DNA from 3 places in the Streptomyces sp. HUAS MG56 genome. Region 1 is predicted to be linked to each of the others. Evidence: riboswitches for the same ligand, from Rfam matches in the RefSeq annotation. Region 1 holds a riboswitch; each other region holds the start of a gene.
The links. Region 1 has a riboswitch for cobalamin ahead of AC4OXY_RS15675 (cobalamin biosynthesis protein). Riboswitches for the same ligand answer to the same signal wherever they lie in the genome.

Region 2: linked by a shared signal. The riboswitch ahead of nicT (Nickel transporter NicT) and the one ahead of AC4OXY_RS15675 (cobalamin biosynthesis protein) in region 1 are both predicted to bind cobalamin.
Region 3: linked by a shared signal. The riboswitch ahead of AC4OXY_RS31705 (ribonucleoside-diphosphate reductase subunit alpha) and the one ahead of AC4OXY_RS15675 (cobalamin biosynthesis protein) in region 1 are both predicted to bind cobalamin.

Annotation. Positions count from the first base shown of each region.
Region 1 covers NZ_CM178722.1:3,289,324-3,292,590, forward strand. The annotation lists gene AC4OXY_RS15665 (inorganic phosphate transporter) at 1-950, shown strand, start outside; gene AC4OXY_RS15670 (hypothetical protein) at 985-1,212, shown strand; cobalamin riboswitch at 1,349-1,487, shown strand; gene AC4OXY_RS15675 (cobalamin biosynthesis protein) at 1,589-2,551, shown strand; gene AC4OXY_RS15680 (cobyric acid synthase) at 2,548-3,267, shown strand, end outside.
Region 2 covers NZ_CM178722.1:4,901,557-4,904,823, reverse strand. The annotation lists gene AC4OXY_RS23170 (L-tyrosine/L-tryptophan isonitrile synthase family protein) at 1-464, shown strand, start outside; gene nicT (Nickel transporter NicT) at 499-1,608, opposite strand; cobalamin riboswitch at 1,636-1,825, opposite strand; gene AC4OXY_RS23160 (ArsR/SmtB family transcription factor) at 1,924-2,304, shown strand; gene AC4OXY_RS23155 (hypothetical protein) at 2,632-3,171, opposite strand.
Region 3 covers NZ_CM178722.1:6,699,439-6,702,705, forward strand. The annotation lists gene AC4OXY_RS31705 (ribonucleoside-diphosphate reductase subunit alpha) at 1-1,398, opposite strand, end outside; cobalamin riboswitch at 1,525-1,684, opposite strand; gene mctP (monocarboxylate uptake permease MctP) at 1,835-3,267, opposite strand, start outside.

The DNA of each region.
Region 1 (3,267 bases):
CCCTGATGGGCGGTCTGATCGGCGCCACGATCGCCTCCGCCGGCCTCGGTGCCGTGCACGGCGACGTGCTGGTGACCAAGGTGCTGCTCCCGGCGATCGCCGCGCCGATCGTCGCGGGCCTCGCGGCCATGATCGCCACCCGGCTGTCGTACGGCGTCGACAGCACGACCGAGGGCAGGGCCGAGAGCGAGTCCTCCCGCAAGGGCTATCGCGTCGGCCAGATCGCCTCCGCCGGACTGGTCTCCCTGGCCCACGGCACCAACGACGCCCAGAAGACGATGGGCATCATCACCCTCGCGCTGATCGCGGGCGGCGCCATCGCGCCCGGCTCGAACCCTCCCACCTGGGTGATCCTCTCCGCCGGCCTGGCCATCGCGCTCGGCACCTACATCGGCGGCTGGCGCATCATCCGCACCATGGGCACGGGCCTGACCGACCTGGAGCCGCGCCAGGGCTTCGCCGCCCAGACCAGCGCCGCGACCGCCATCCTGGCCTCCTCCCACCTGGGCTTCTCCCTGTCCACCACGCACGTCGTCTCCGGCGCGGTGATGGGCACCGGCGTCGGCCGCAAGGGCGGTGTGGTCCGCTGGTCCACCGCGACCCGCATGCTGGTCGCCTGGATCCTCACGCTCCCGGCCGCCGCGCTGGTCGGCGCGGGCGCCGAGTCCGTCACGGACCTCGGCGACTGGGGCACCGCCGCGGTCGCCGTCTTCCTGGTCGCGTCCAGCGCCGCGATCTGGAAGATCTCCCGCCGCGAGGTCGTCGACCACACCAACGTCGTCGAGGAGACCGCGGAGCCGGCCGGTGTGGTGACCACCGCCATCGCCGCGGTGGCCCCGCCCCCCTCGGGGACGATCGGCGAGGACCTGACGGCCACGATCCCCGCCCCGGCCGCCACCGAGACCGCGGCCCCCGCCGCCCAGGCCGCTCCCCCGGCCGCCACCGTCTGACCCCGGCCCCCTCGGTTACCAAGGAAGCATCCCCATGAAGATCGACTGGTCGGCCATCGGCTCCGTCTTCGGCGTCAGCCTCGTGTTCACGGTGGGCCTCGTGGTCCTGTTCACCCTCGGCATCAGGGGCCTGACCCGGCGCGAGCGGGCCGCGGCCCAGGGCGACTCCGCCGCCCTCGCCGTCACCGGCGCCTACGTCTGCTTCGCGGCCTGCGCGGCGGCGGTGGCGTACGGCATCGTCCTGATCGTCTCCAAGAGCTGACACAACGACACCGGCGAAGGCTCCCCCGCGTCCTGGACGCGGGGGAGCCTTTGCCGTGCCGGCCGGTCGGTCACGCGCGCCCCGCGATGTGGGGATCGGCACACTCTCCCCGTGCAGGTCAACAGCAAGTTGACGGCCGTTCCGGGCCCGTGGTGGACTGCCGGGGCCATGTACGGCGGCAGGAGAGGAAGCCGGTGCGAATCCGGCGCGGTCCCGCCACTGTCACCGGGGAAGAACCCCCGGGAGCCAGGAACTCTCACCGCCGAATCTCGTCGAACCAGGGCGCGGACACCCTGAGTGAGGACACCGATCGCCATGCCCGGCTGCCGAAGGACCCGTACCAGGCCCGCTCCCGCACCCACGGCCGGCTGAGCCCATGGGTGCCGATCGCTCCTACGCGTACGGCGCCGCCGCCGGCCTCCTCGGTGACCTGCTCCTCGGCGACCCCCGCCGCGGGCATCCGGTCGCCGCGTTCGGGCGGGCGGCCGCTGCCGTGGAAGGCGTGTTGTGGCGCGACCACCGCGGCTGGGGCACGCTGCACACCGTCGTGTGCGCGGGCGGCGCCGTCGCACTCGGTGCGGCCGCCGCACGCGCCGTACGCCCCTGCCCCGCCGCCTCCGCCGCGCTGACCGCCGCCGCCGTCTGGTCCGTCGTGGGCGGCACCTCGCTCGCCCGCGAGGCCCGCACGATCGGCCGGGCGCTGGAGCGCGGGGACGTCGAGGCGGCCCGCGCCCGGCTGCCCCACCTGTGCGGCCGGGACCCCCAGTCGCTGGACGCCGACGGGATCGCCCGGGCCGTGGTCGAGTCCGTCGCCGAGAACACCTCCGACGCCGTCGTGGGCGCCCTGGTCTGGGGCGCCGTGGCCGGGGTGCCGGGGCTGCTCGGCTTCCGGGCCGTCAACACCCTGGACGCGATGGTGGGTCACAGGTCCCCGCGCCACCGCCGCTACGGCTGGGCCTCCGCCCGCCTCGACGACGTGGCCGGCTGGCCGGGGGCCCGGCTGACCGCCGTGCTCGCCGCCGTCGCCGGACCCGACCCGCGCGGTGCCCTGCGCGCCTGGCGGGCCGGCGCCCGCAAGCACCCGAGCCCCAACGCCGGGCCCGTGGAGGCCTCGTTCGCGGGAGCGCTCGGCGTCCGCCTGGGCGGGACGCTCTCCTACGGCGGACGCGTCGAGCACCGGCCCGTGCTGGGCGGGGACACCGGGCGGGCCGTCCGGGTCGCCGACATCGACCGGGCCGCCCGGCTCTCCCGCCGCGTCGGCCTGCTCGCGCTCGGCACGACGGTCGCCGCGCGCCTGATCGTCAGCAGCTTCAAGAGCCCGAAGGGACGTGGGAAGTGAACGGGGGACTCCTCGTCGCCGGCACCACCTCGGACGCCGGCAAGAGCGTCGTGACGGCCGGGATCTGCCGGTGGCTGGTGCGCCAGGGCGTGAAGGTCGCGCCGTTCAAGGCGCAGAACATGTCGCTCAACTCCTTCGTGACCCGGGAGGGCGCGGAGATCGGCCGGGCGCAGGCCATGCAGGCGCAGGCGTGCCGGGTCGAGCCGACCGCGCTGATGAACCCGGTGCTGCTGAAGCCGGGGGGCGAACAGAGCAGCCAGGTCGTGCTGCTGGGCCGGCCGGTGGGCGAGCTGAGCGCACGCGGCTACCACGGCGGGCGGCAGCAGAAGCTGCTCGGCACGGTGCTGGACTGCCTCGCCGAGTTGCGGGGCACGTATGACGCGGTGATCTGTGAGGGGGCGGGCAGCCCGGCCGAGATCAACCTGCGCCGGACCGACATCGTGAACATGGGGATCGCGCGGAACGCGCGACTGCCCGTGCTCGTGGTCGGCGACATTGACCGCGGGGGCGTCTTCGCCTCCTTCTTCGGCACCGTCGCGCTGCTCTCGCCCGAGGACCAGGAGCTGGTCGCCGGATTCCTGGTGAACAAGTTCCGGGGCGATGTCTCGCTGCTGACACCGGGGTTGGACATGCTCCGGAACCTCACCGGGCGGCGCACCTACGGCGTTCTCCCCTTCCGGCACGGCCTCGGCATCGACGAGGAGGACGGCCTGCGC
Region 2 (3,267 bases), 1.6 Mb from region 1:
TCCCGCACGACACGAAACGCGCCCACGTCCACGACCGCCACGCCCCCGCGCTGGACGCTCTGCGCGCCGAGGCCCGTACCGACGACCAGACCCTCGCCCTCTACCGGGGCATCACGCGCTTCCTCGTCGAGGACACCGCCGACTGGACCGGCACCCGCTCCGCCCTGCAGCGCGCCTGCCGGCAGCGCGCCTACGGCGTCATCCAGCGCAGCCGCGCCTGGGGCGACCTGATCGCCGAGCACCACCCCCACGCCGTGCGCCTCTCGATCCACCCGCAACCCGTCGGCGCGCCGAAATTCGGCATCCGCCTCCTTGACGCCCCCGACGCCTGGACCACCCCCTGGCACTCCGCCGCACTCCACCGAGCCGACGGCACCTGGACGCTCGTGCCCCGAGCGACGGCGGCTCGGCTGGGCCGGCTTGTCCGACGTGACGGCAGGCCCAGCCACTTCGAGCACGATTGATCAGGCCGGGGTCGCGGCGACGGCCACCGTGCCGTCAGCCGGTGTCCGCGGCGCGGGTGTTCCAGCGCTCCTCGACCTTGGCCAGACGCCAGTAGGCGACGGCCACGGCCCAGACGACCACGAACAGGCCGGCGATCACGTAGCCGACGTTGTCCAGGTCCAGGCCCGCGATCCAGCCGGACACGTCATCGCTCAGGCCCAGCTTGTCGTGCAGCACGCCGACCAGCTCGATCGTGCCGACGAAGAAGGCCACCGCGATGGACAGGCCGGTGATGGTGAGGTTGTAGAACACCTTGCGCACCGGGTTGGAGAACGCCCATTGGTAGGCGAAGTTCATGAAGGTGCCGTCGAGTGTGTCGAACAGGCTCATACCCGCCGCGAAGAGGAGGGGCAGGCACAGAACCGCGTACCAGGGCAGGCCGGCGGCGGCGCCGTTGCCGGCCAGGGCGAGGAGCAGAACCTCGGTCGAGGTGTCGAAGCCGATGCCGAAGAGGAAGCCGAGAGGGAACATCTGACCCGGTCGGCGGATCGACTTGGTGAACCGGCCCAGGAGGCGGTTCATGAAGCCGCGCGAGTCCAAGTGGGCCTCCAGCTCCGCCTCGTCGTAGCGTCCGGCGCGCATGGCCTTGAAGACGCGCATGATGCCGAACAGCGCGACGAGGTTGAGGGCGGCGATGAGGTACAGGAAGCTGCCGGAGACCGTGGTGCCGACGGTGCCGAGGACCTGGTGGGTTCGGGAGCCGTCGTTCATCAGGGTGCCGGCGAGCTTGGCGCCCCCGGCGACCAGCGCGGCCATGACGACCACCACGCTGGAGTGGCCGAGCGCGAACCAGAAGCCCACCGACACCGGACGTTTGCCGTCGGCCATCAGCTTGCGGGTGGTGTTGTCGATGGCGGCGATGTGGTCGGCGTCGAAGGCGTGCCGCATGCCGAGGGTGTAAGCGGTGATGCCCAGCCCGACACCGAACGCCTTGGTGCCGACCTCGTAGTGGTGCGGGACCACGAGCAGGAAGAGGATTCCGAAGGCGACCACGTGCAGAGCGACGATCACGGTCATGAGGCCGACGGTTCGGACGGTGTCCTCGCGGCGCCATCGGAAGGAAGGGGCGGCGTCGGTTTCGGGCACGCCTTCGGACAGGGTCATACGGTCACGCTCCAGCACCTCGTGGATCTGCTTCGTGCTGCCGTGGCCGGTCTCCTGGCTGACGGGTCACCGCGCCCGCCCCTGCCTTCCCGGCCGCGAGACCAGTGGCAATGCATGGGGCGGGAACTCCCCGATCACAGTGGCGAGGGCCGCTCCGGGCTGAGCCCCTGGGGGCTGTCACCGGTCTTCCCGAACACCACGGCCTGCTCAGCCTAGAAGGCGGCCCGTGTCAGCTGCAAGGCTGCATATCTGAGCAGATATAGAGCAGATATAGAGGGGTATGGAGGGTGAAACGTTGGCTGCGATGATGCCTCCATGCATCTCGTCCCCGCGGAACGTGCCGGGCAGCGCACCATCGACGGCCATCGAGTCTGCGACGCCATCGCCGCCGTCGGCGAGCCCGAGCACGTACGCGCCTGGGCCGACCGCTTCTCCCTGCTCTCCGATCCCCGACGCCTGTCCCTGCTGCTCGCCCTTCACGAGGCCGGCCCCATCGCCGTGTCCGACCTCGCCGTTGCCACCGGGATGCGGGACACCGCCGTCTCCCAGGCCCTGCGCCTCCTGCGCACCGCAGGCATCGTCGAGGGCGAGAAGGACGGCCGGGTCGTGCGCTACCGACTCGTCGACGGACCGGTTTCCGCGCTGCTGCGACACTGCGCGTCCGACCCTGGAGGGCACGTTCCCGCGGTCCCCTGACCGGGCACTCGACCGAGATGGTGCAGCGCGAGGGGCTCTCGGCCGAAGGCGAGTCCACGGGAAGCGTTGCGGACGTCGGTCAGCAGGGCGCGGTCGCGAGTGCAGTAGAACTTGTTGGTCAGGAGAGTGTGCTTGAACTGCCTCTTCCTTAAAGCAGAAAGCCTCTCAGGGGCCTACTCGTATGCCCAGGTCCCCGAAGAGCCTGAGGGCCCCGATGACGAGCCCGGGCATGCAGCCGCCCAGCTCAGAGAACCTATGGCCGCGGCAACAGGGAGTCCTCCCGGCACCGAGGCACCGGGAGGACTCCCTGCCGGGTAGTGCCCCCTGTCAGCCGCAGGGCAGGTCGAGGTTGTAGGTGCGGTAGCCGGAGTTGATCTGGGTGTCGGTCCAGTACGGGCCGGACAGGACGTACCGGGCCCTGAGCGTGTAGGTGCCGGGGCCCGCGCAGCCGGTGGAGTTGCCTTCGACCACTCCGCCCGGACCGCCGCTGCCGGAACCGCTGCCGTCCAGCACGTTCCGGCCTTCACGGGTCACGGTGTATTGGAAGTCGAACCCGCACGGGTACTTGGCGTTGGCGTAGTACCAGGCCGCTCCCCAGTAGTACTGGCACTCGGAGAAGTCGAGGATGGGCCAGACCTGGCTGCCGTCGGTCCCCAGGCAGAACCGGGCTTCGGTGTAGGTCCAGCGGCCGTCCGAGTACTGCGGGAACTTGCTGCCGCACACCGTCACCGGGTCGGCCTTCGTCGCAGCGTGCGGCGCATGGGCGGGTGCGGCGCTGACAGCGGGTGCCATCGCCATCCCCAGCGCCACCGTGACGGTGGCCGCGCAGACGGCGGCGCGTTTGAAACGCGTCAGGAGCGAGGTCATGTTGCATCCCTCCGGGTGGTCGATTACCTACGGCAATCTCGGCAACTGCCGCCAAACAGCGCGGAGTTGCTTGCCTGGCAACGATGTCATGCACGC
Region 3 (3,267 bases), 3.4 Mb from region 1:
GTCACCGCTCGCCGTGTCGACGAAGGCACCCAGGTTCACCGAACCGAGGTTGCAGACCGCCGTCTCGCCGTCGTCCGTGACCTCCAGGATCTCCGTGCAGAGGTTGGAGGAGTGGACCACGTGGCCCGGCAGGGCCGTCTGGTTGGCGGTGCGGTTGGCGGCGTCCTTGAAGGTCATCCAGCCGTTGCCGGTCTGCGCGAGGGTGCGCATCATGCGGCCGTACAGCTCACGGGCCGGGATGGTCTTCTTCGCGAGGCCCGCCTGCTCGGCCTTGCGGTACGCGGCGTCGAACTCCTCGCCCCACAGGTCCACCAGCTCCGGCACGTCGGCGGGGGAGAACAGCGACCAGGACGCGTCCGCGTTGACCCGGCGCATGAACTCGTCCGGGATCCAGTGCGCGAGGTTCAGGTTGTGCGTGCGCCGGGCGTCCTCACCGGTGTTGTCCCGCAGCTCCAGGAACTCCTCGATGTCGGAGTGCCAGGTCTCCAGGTAGACCGCGGCCGCGCCCTTGCGCCGGCCGCCCTGGTTCACGGCGGCCACCGAGGCGTCCAGCGTCTTCAGGAACGGCACGATGCCGTTGGAGTGCCCGTTGGTGCCGCGGATCAGCGAACCGCGGCTGCGGATGCGGGAGTACGACAGCCCGATGCCGCCGGCGTGCTTCGAGAGCCGGGCCACCTGGTGGTAGCGGTCGTAGATGGAGTCCAGCTCGTCCAGCGGCGAGTCGAGGAGGTAGCAGGACGACATCTGGGGATGGCGCGTGCCGGAGTTGAAGAGCGTGGGAGAGGAGGGCAGGTAGTCGAGGCGGCTCATGAGCCCGTAGAGCGCGGCGACTTCGTCCAGCGCGCGCACGCTGTCGTCCTCGGCCAGGCCGCTCGCGACCCGGAGCATGAAGTGCTGGGGGGTCTCGATGACCCGGCGGGTGATCGGGTGGCGCAGCAGGTAGCGGCTGTGCAGGGTGCGCAGGCCGAAGTAGCCGAAGCGGTCGTCGGCGTGCACGTCGACCAGGGCGTCGAGGCGGGCCGCGTGCAGCCGCGCGAACGCGGCGGTGCGGTCGGCGATGAGGCCCTCGCGGTGGCCGACGGCCACGGACTCGGTGAAGGACGTCACCCCCTGCGAGGCGGCCTCGGCGCGGATGGCGAGGGTCAGCAGCCGGGCGGCCAGCCGCGAGTAGGCGGGGTCCTCGGAGATGAGCCCGGCGGCGGCCTCCGTGGCCAGTTCGCGCAACTCCGTCTCGTCGGCCCGGGCGGACCGGCCGCGCAACGCGGCGGCGGCGACCCGGCCGGGGTCGGCGTCGGGGAGGTCGGCGGTCAGCTCGGTCAGGGTACGCAGCAGCGCTGCACCGGGACCGTCGGTGTCCAGGCCGCCTGTTGAAGCCGGATCTGCGGGCGCGATGGTCACGTGGGGCTCTCCCTCGCTCGGCACGGGGGCCTTGCGGAGGGCAGGGGGCAGCCACGAGCGCGCACGCGTCGCGTCCACCGGCCCATTCCACGAGGCCCGGACGTCGGAAGGCACCCGGGCCGGACGGCCGGGCGCGTGCTGCCGGCAGGTCCTCGGACTGACTCCTGTGCGCGGATACGCACAAGTACACCGTTGCGGGACAGTTCCGGATTCGCACCGGATTCCCCTGCGACGACAGCGAGGATGAGCATACATCTAGTGCCGGGCTGTCGTGACACCCCCACATGTTGTGTCTGTTGTGTGTCGCGCTGGCTTCGGAGCGTCAACTTGTGTATGACGGGGGACATGCGGAACGGGCCGCCGTCATGCTCGATGTCGGCGGCCCGCTGCGGGGTGTGTCCGGTGTACGCGGTGCTTCAGGGCGTACGGGTGTGCCTCAGTGAGCGGCGCCCGCCAGCTCCGTCTCGACGCCCGGGTCGCCCGCGTCCGCCGTGTAGTCCTCCGGGCGGGTCTCGTCCACGCCCTCGGGGGCCTTCAGCGCACGCAGAACCAGCGTCATGACCACGGTGACGGCGACGTTCAGGACGAACGCCGTCATGCCGATGTAGCCGATCTCGCCGATGCCGGGGATCTCCTTCGCCGAGCCGCCGAAGTGCTTCTGGGTCGGCGAGGCGACGCCGTACGCGGCGACCGTGCCGTACACCATGCCGACCGCCCAGCCGGCGAGCAGCGCCCAGCGGTGGAACCAGCGGGTGAACAGGCCGCCGACCAGGGCCGGGAAGGTCTGCAGGATCCAGATGCCGCCCAGCAGCTGGAAGTTGATGGCGACCGTCTTGTCCATGGTGAGGACGAAGACCAGGGCGCCGACCTTCACCAGCAGGGAGACCAGCTTGGAGACCTGGGCCTCCTGTTTCGGCGTGGCGTCCGGCTTGATGAAGTCCCGGTAGATGTTGCGGGTGAAGAGGTTCGCCGCCGCGATCGACATGATGGCCGCGGGCACGAGTGCGCCGATGCCGATGGCGGCGAAGGCCACGCCCGCGAACCAGCTCGGGAACATGTCCTCGAACAGCTGCGGGATCGCCAACTGCCCGTTGGTGACCTTGACTCCGGCCGCGATCGCCATGAAGCCCAGCAGGGCGAGCAGGCCGAGCATCAGGGAGTACAGCGGCAGGATCGTGGTGTTGCGGCGGATCACCTCACGGCTCTTGGACGACAGGGTCGCGGTGATCGAGTGCGGGTACATGAACAGGGCGAGGGCCGAGCCGAGGGCCAGCGTTGCGTACGTCCACTGGCCCGCCTCCGGGGGCGCGAGCGCACCGCGCGGCTTGCCCGTCGCCGGGCTGACCTGGCTGAACGCATGACCGGCCTTGGCGAAGATGTCGTCGAAGCCGCCCAGCTTGATCGGGATGTAGATGATCGCCACCGCGATGACGAGGTAGATCAGGCCGTCCTTGACGAACGCGATCAGGGCGGGCGCGCGCAGCCCGGACGAGTACGTGTACGCCGCGAGCACACCGAAGGCGATCAGCAACGGCAGGTCCCGGACGAACCAGTTGCCGCTGCTGTCCCCGCCGACGCCCATCACGTCCAGCACGGCCTGGATGCCGACGAGCTGGAGCGCGATGTACGGCATCGTCGCGAGGATGCCGGTCAGCGCCACCGCCAGCGACAGGCCCTTGGAGCCGAACCGGCCGCGCACGAAGTCCGAGGTCGTCACATAGCCGTGCTTGTGGGACACCGACCACAGGCGGGGCAGGAACGTGAAGATCAGCGGGTAGACGAGGATCGTGTACGGCACCGCGAAGAAGCCGGACGCGCCCGCCGCGTAGATCGCCGCCGGTACGGCGACGAAGGTGTACGCCGTGTACA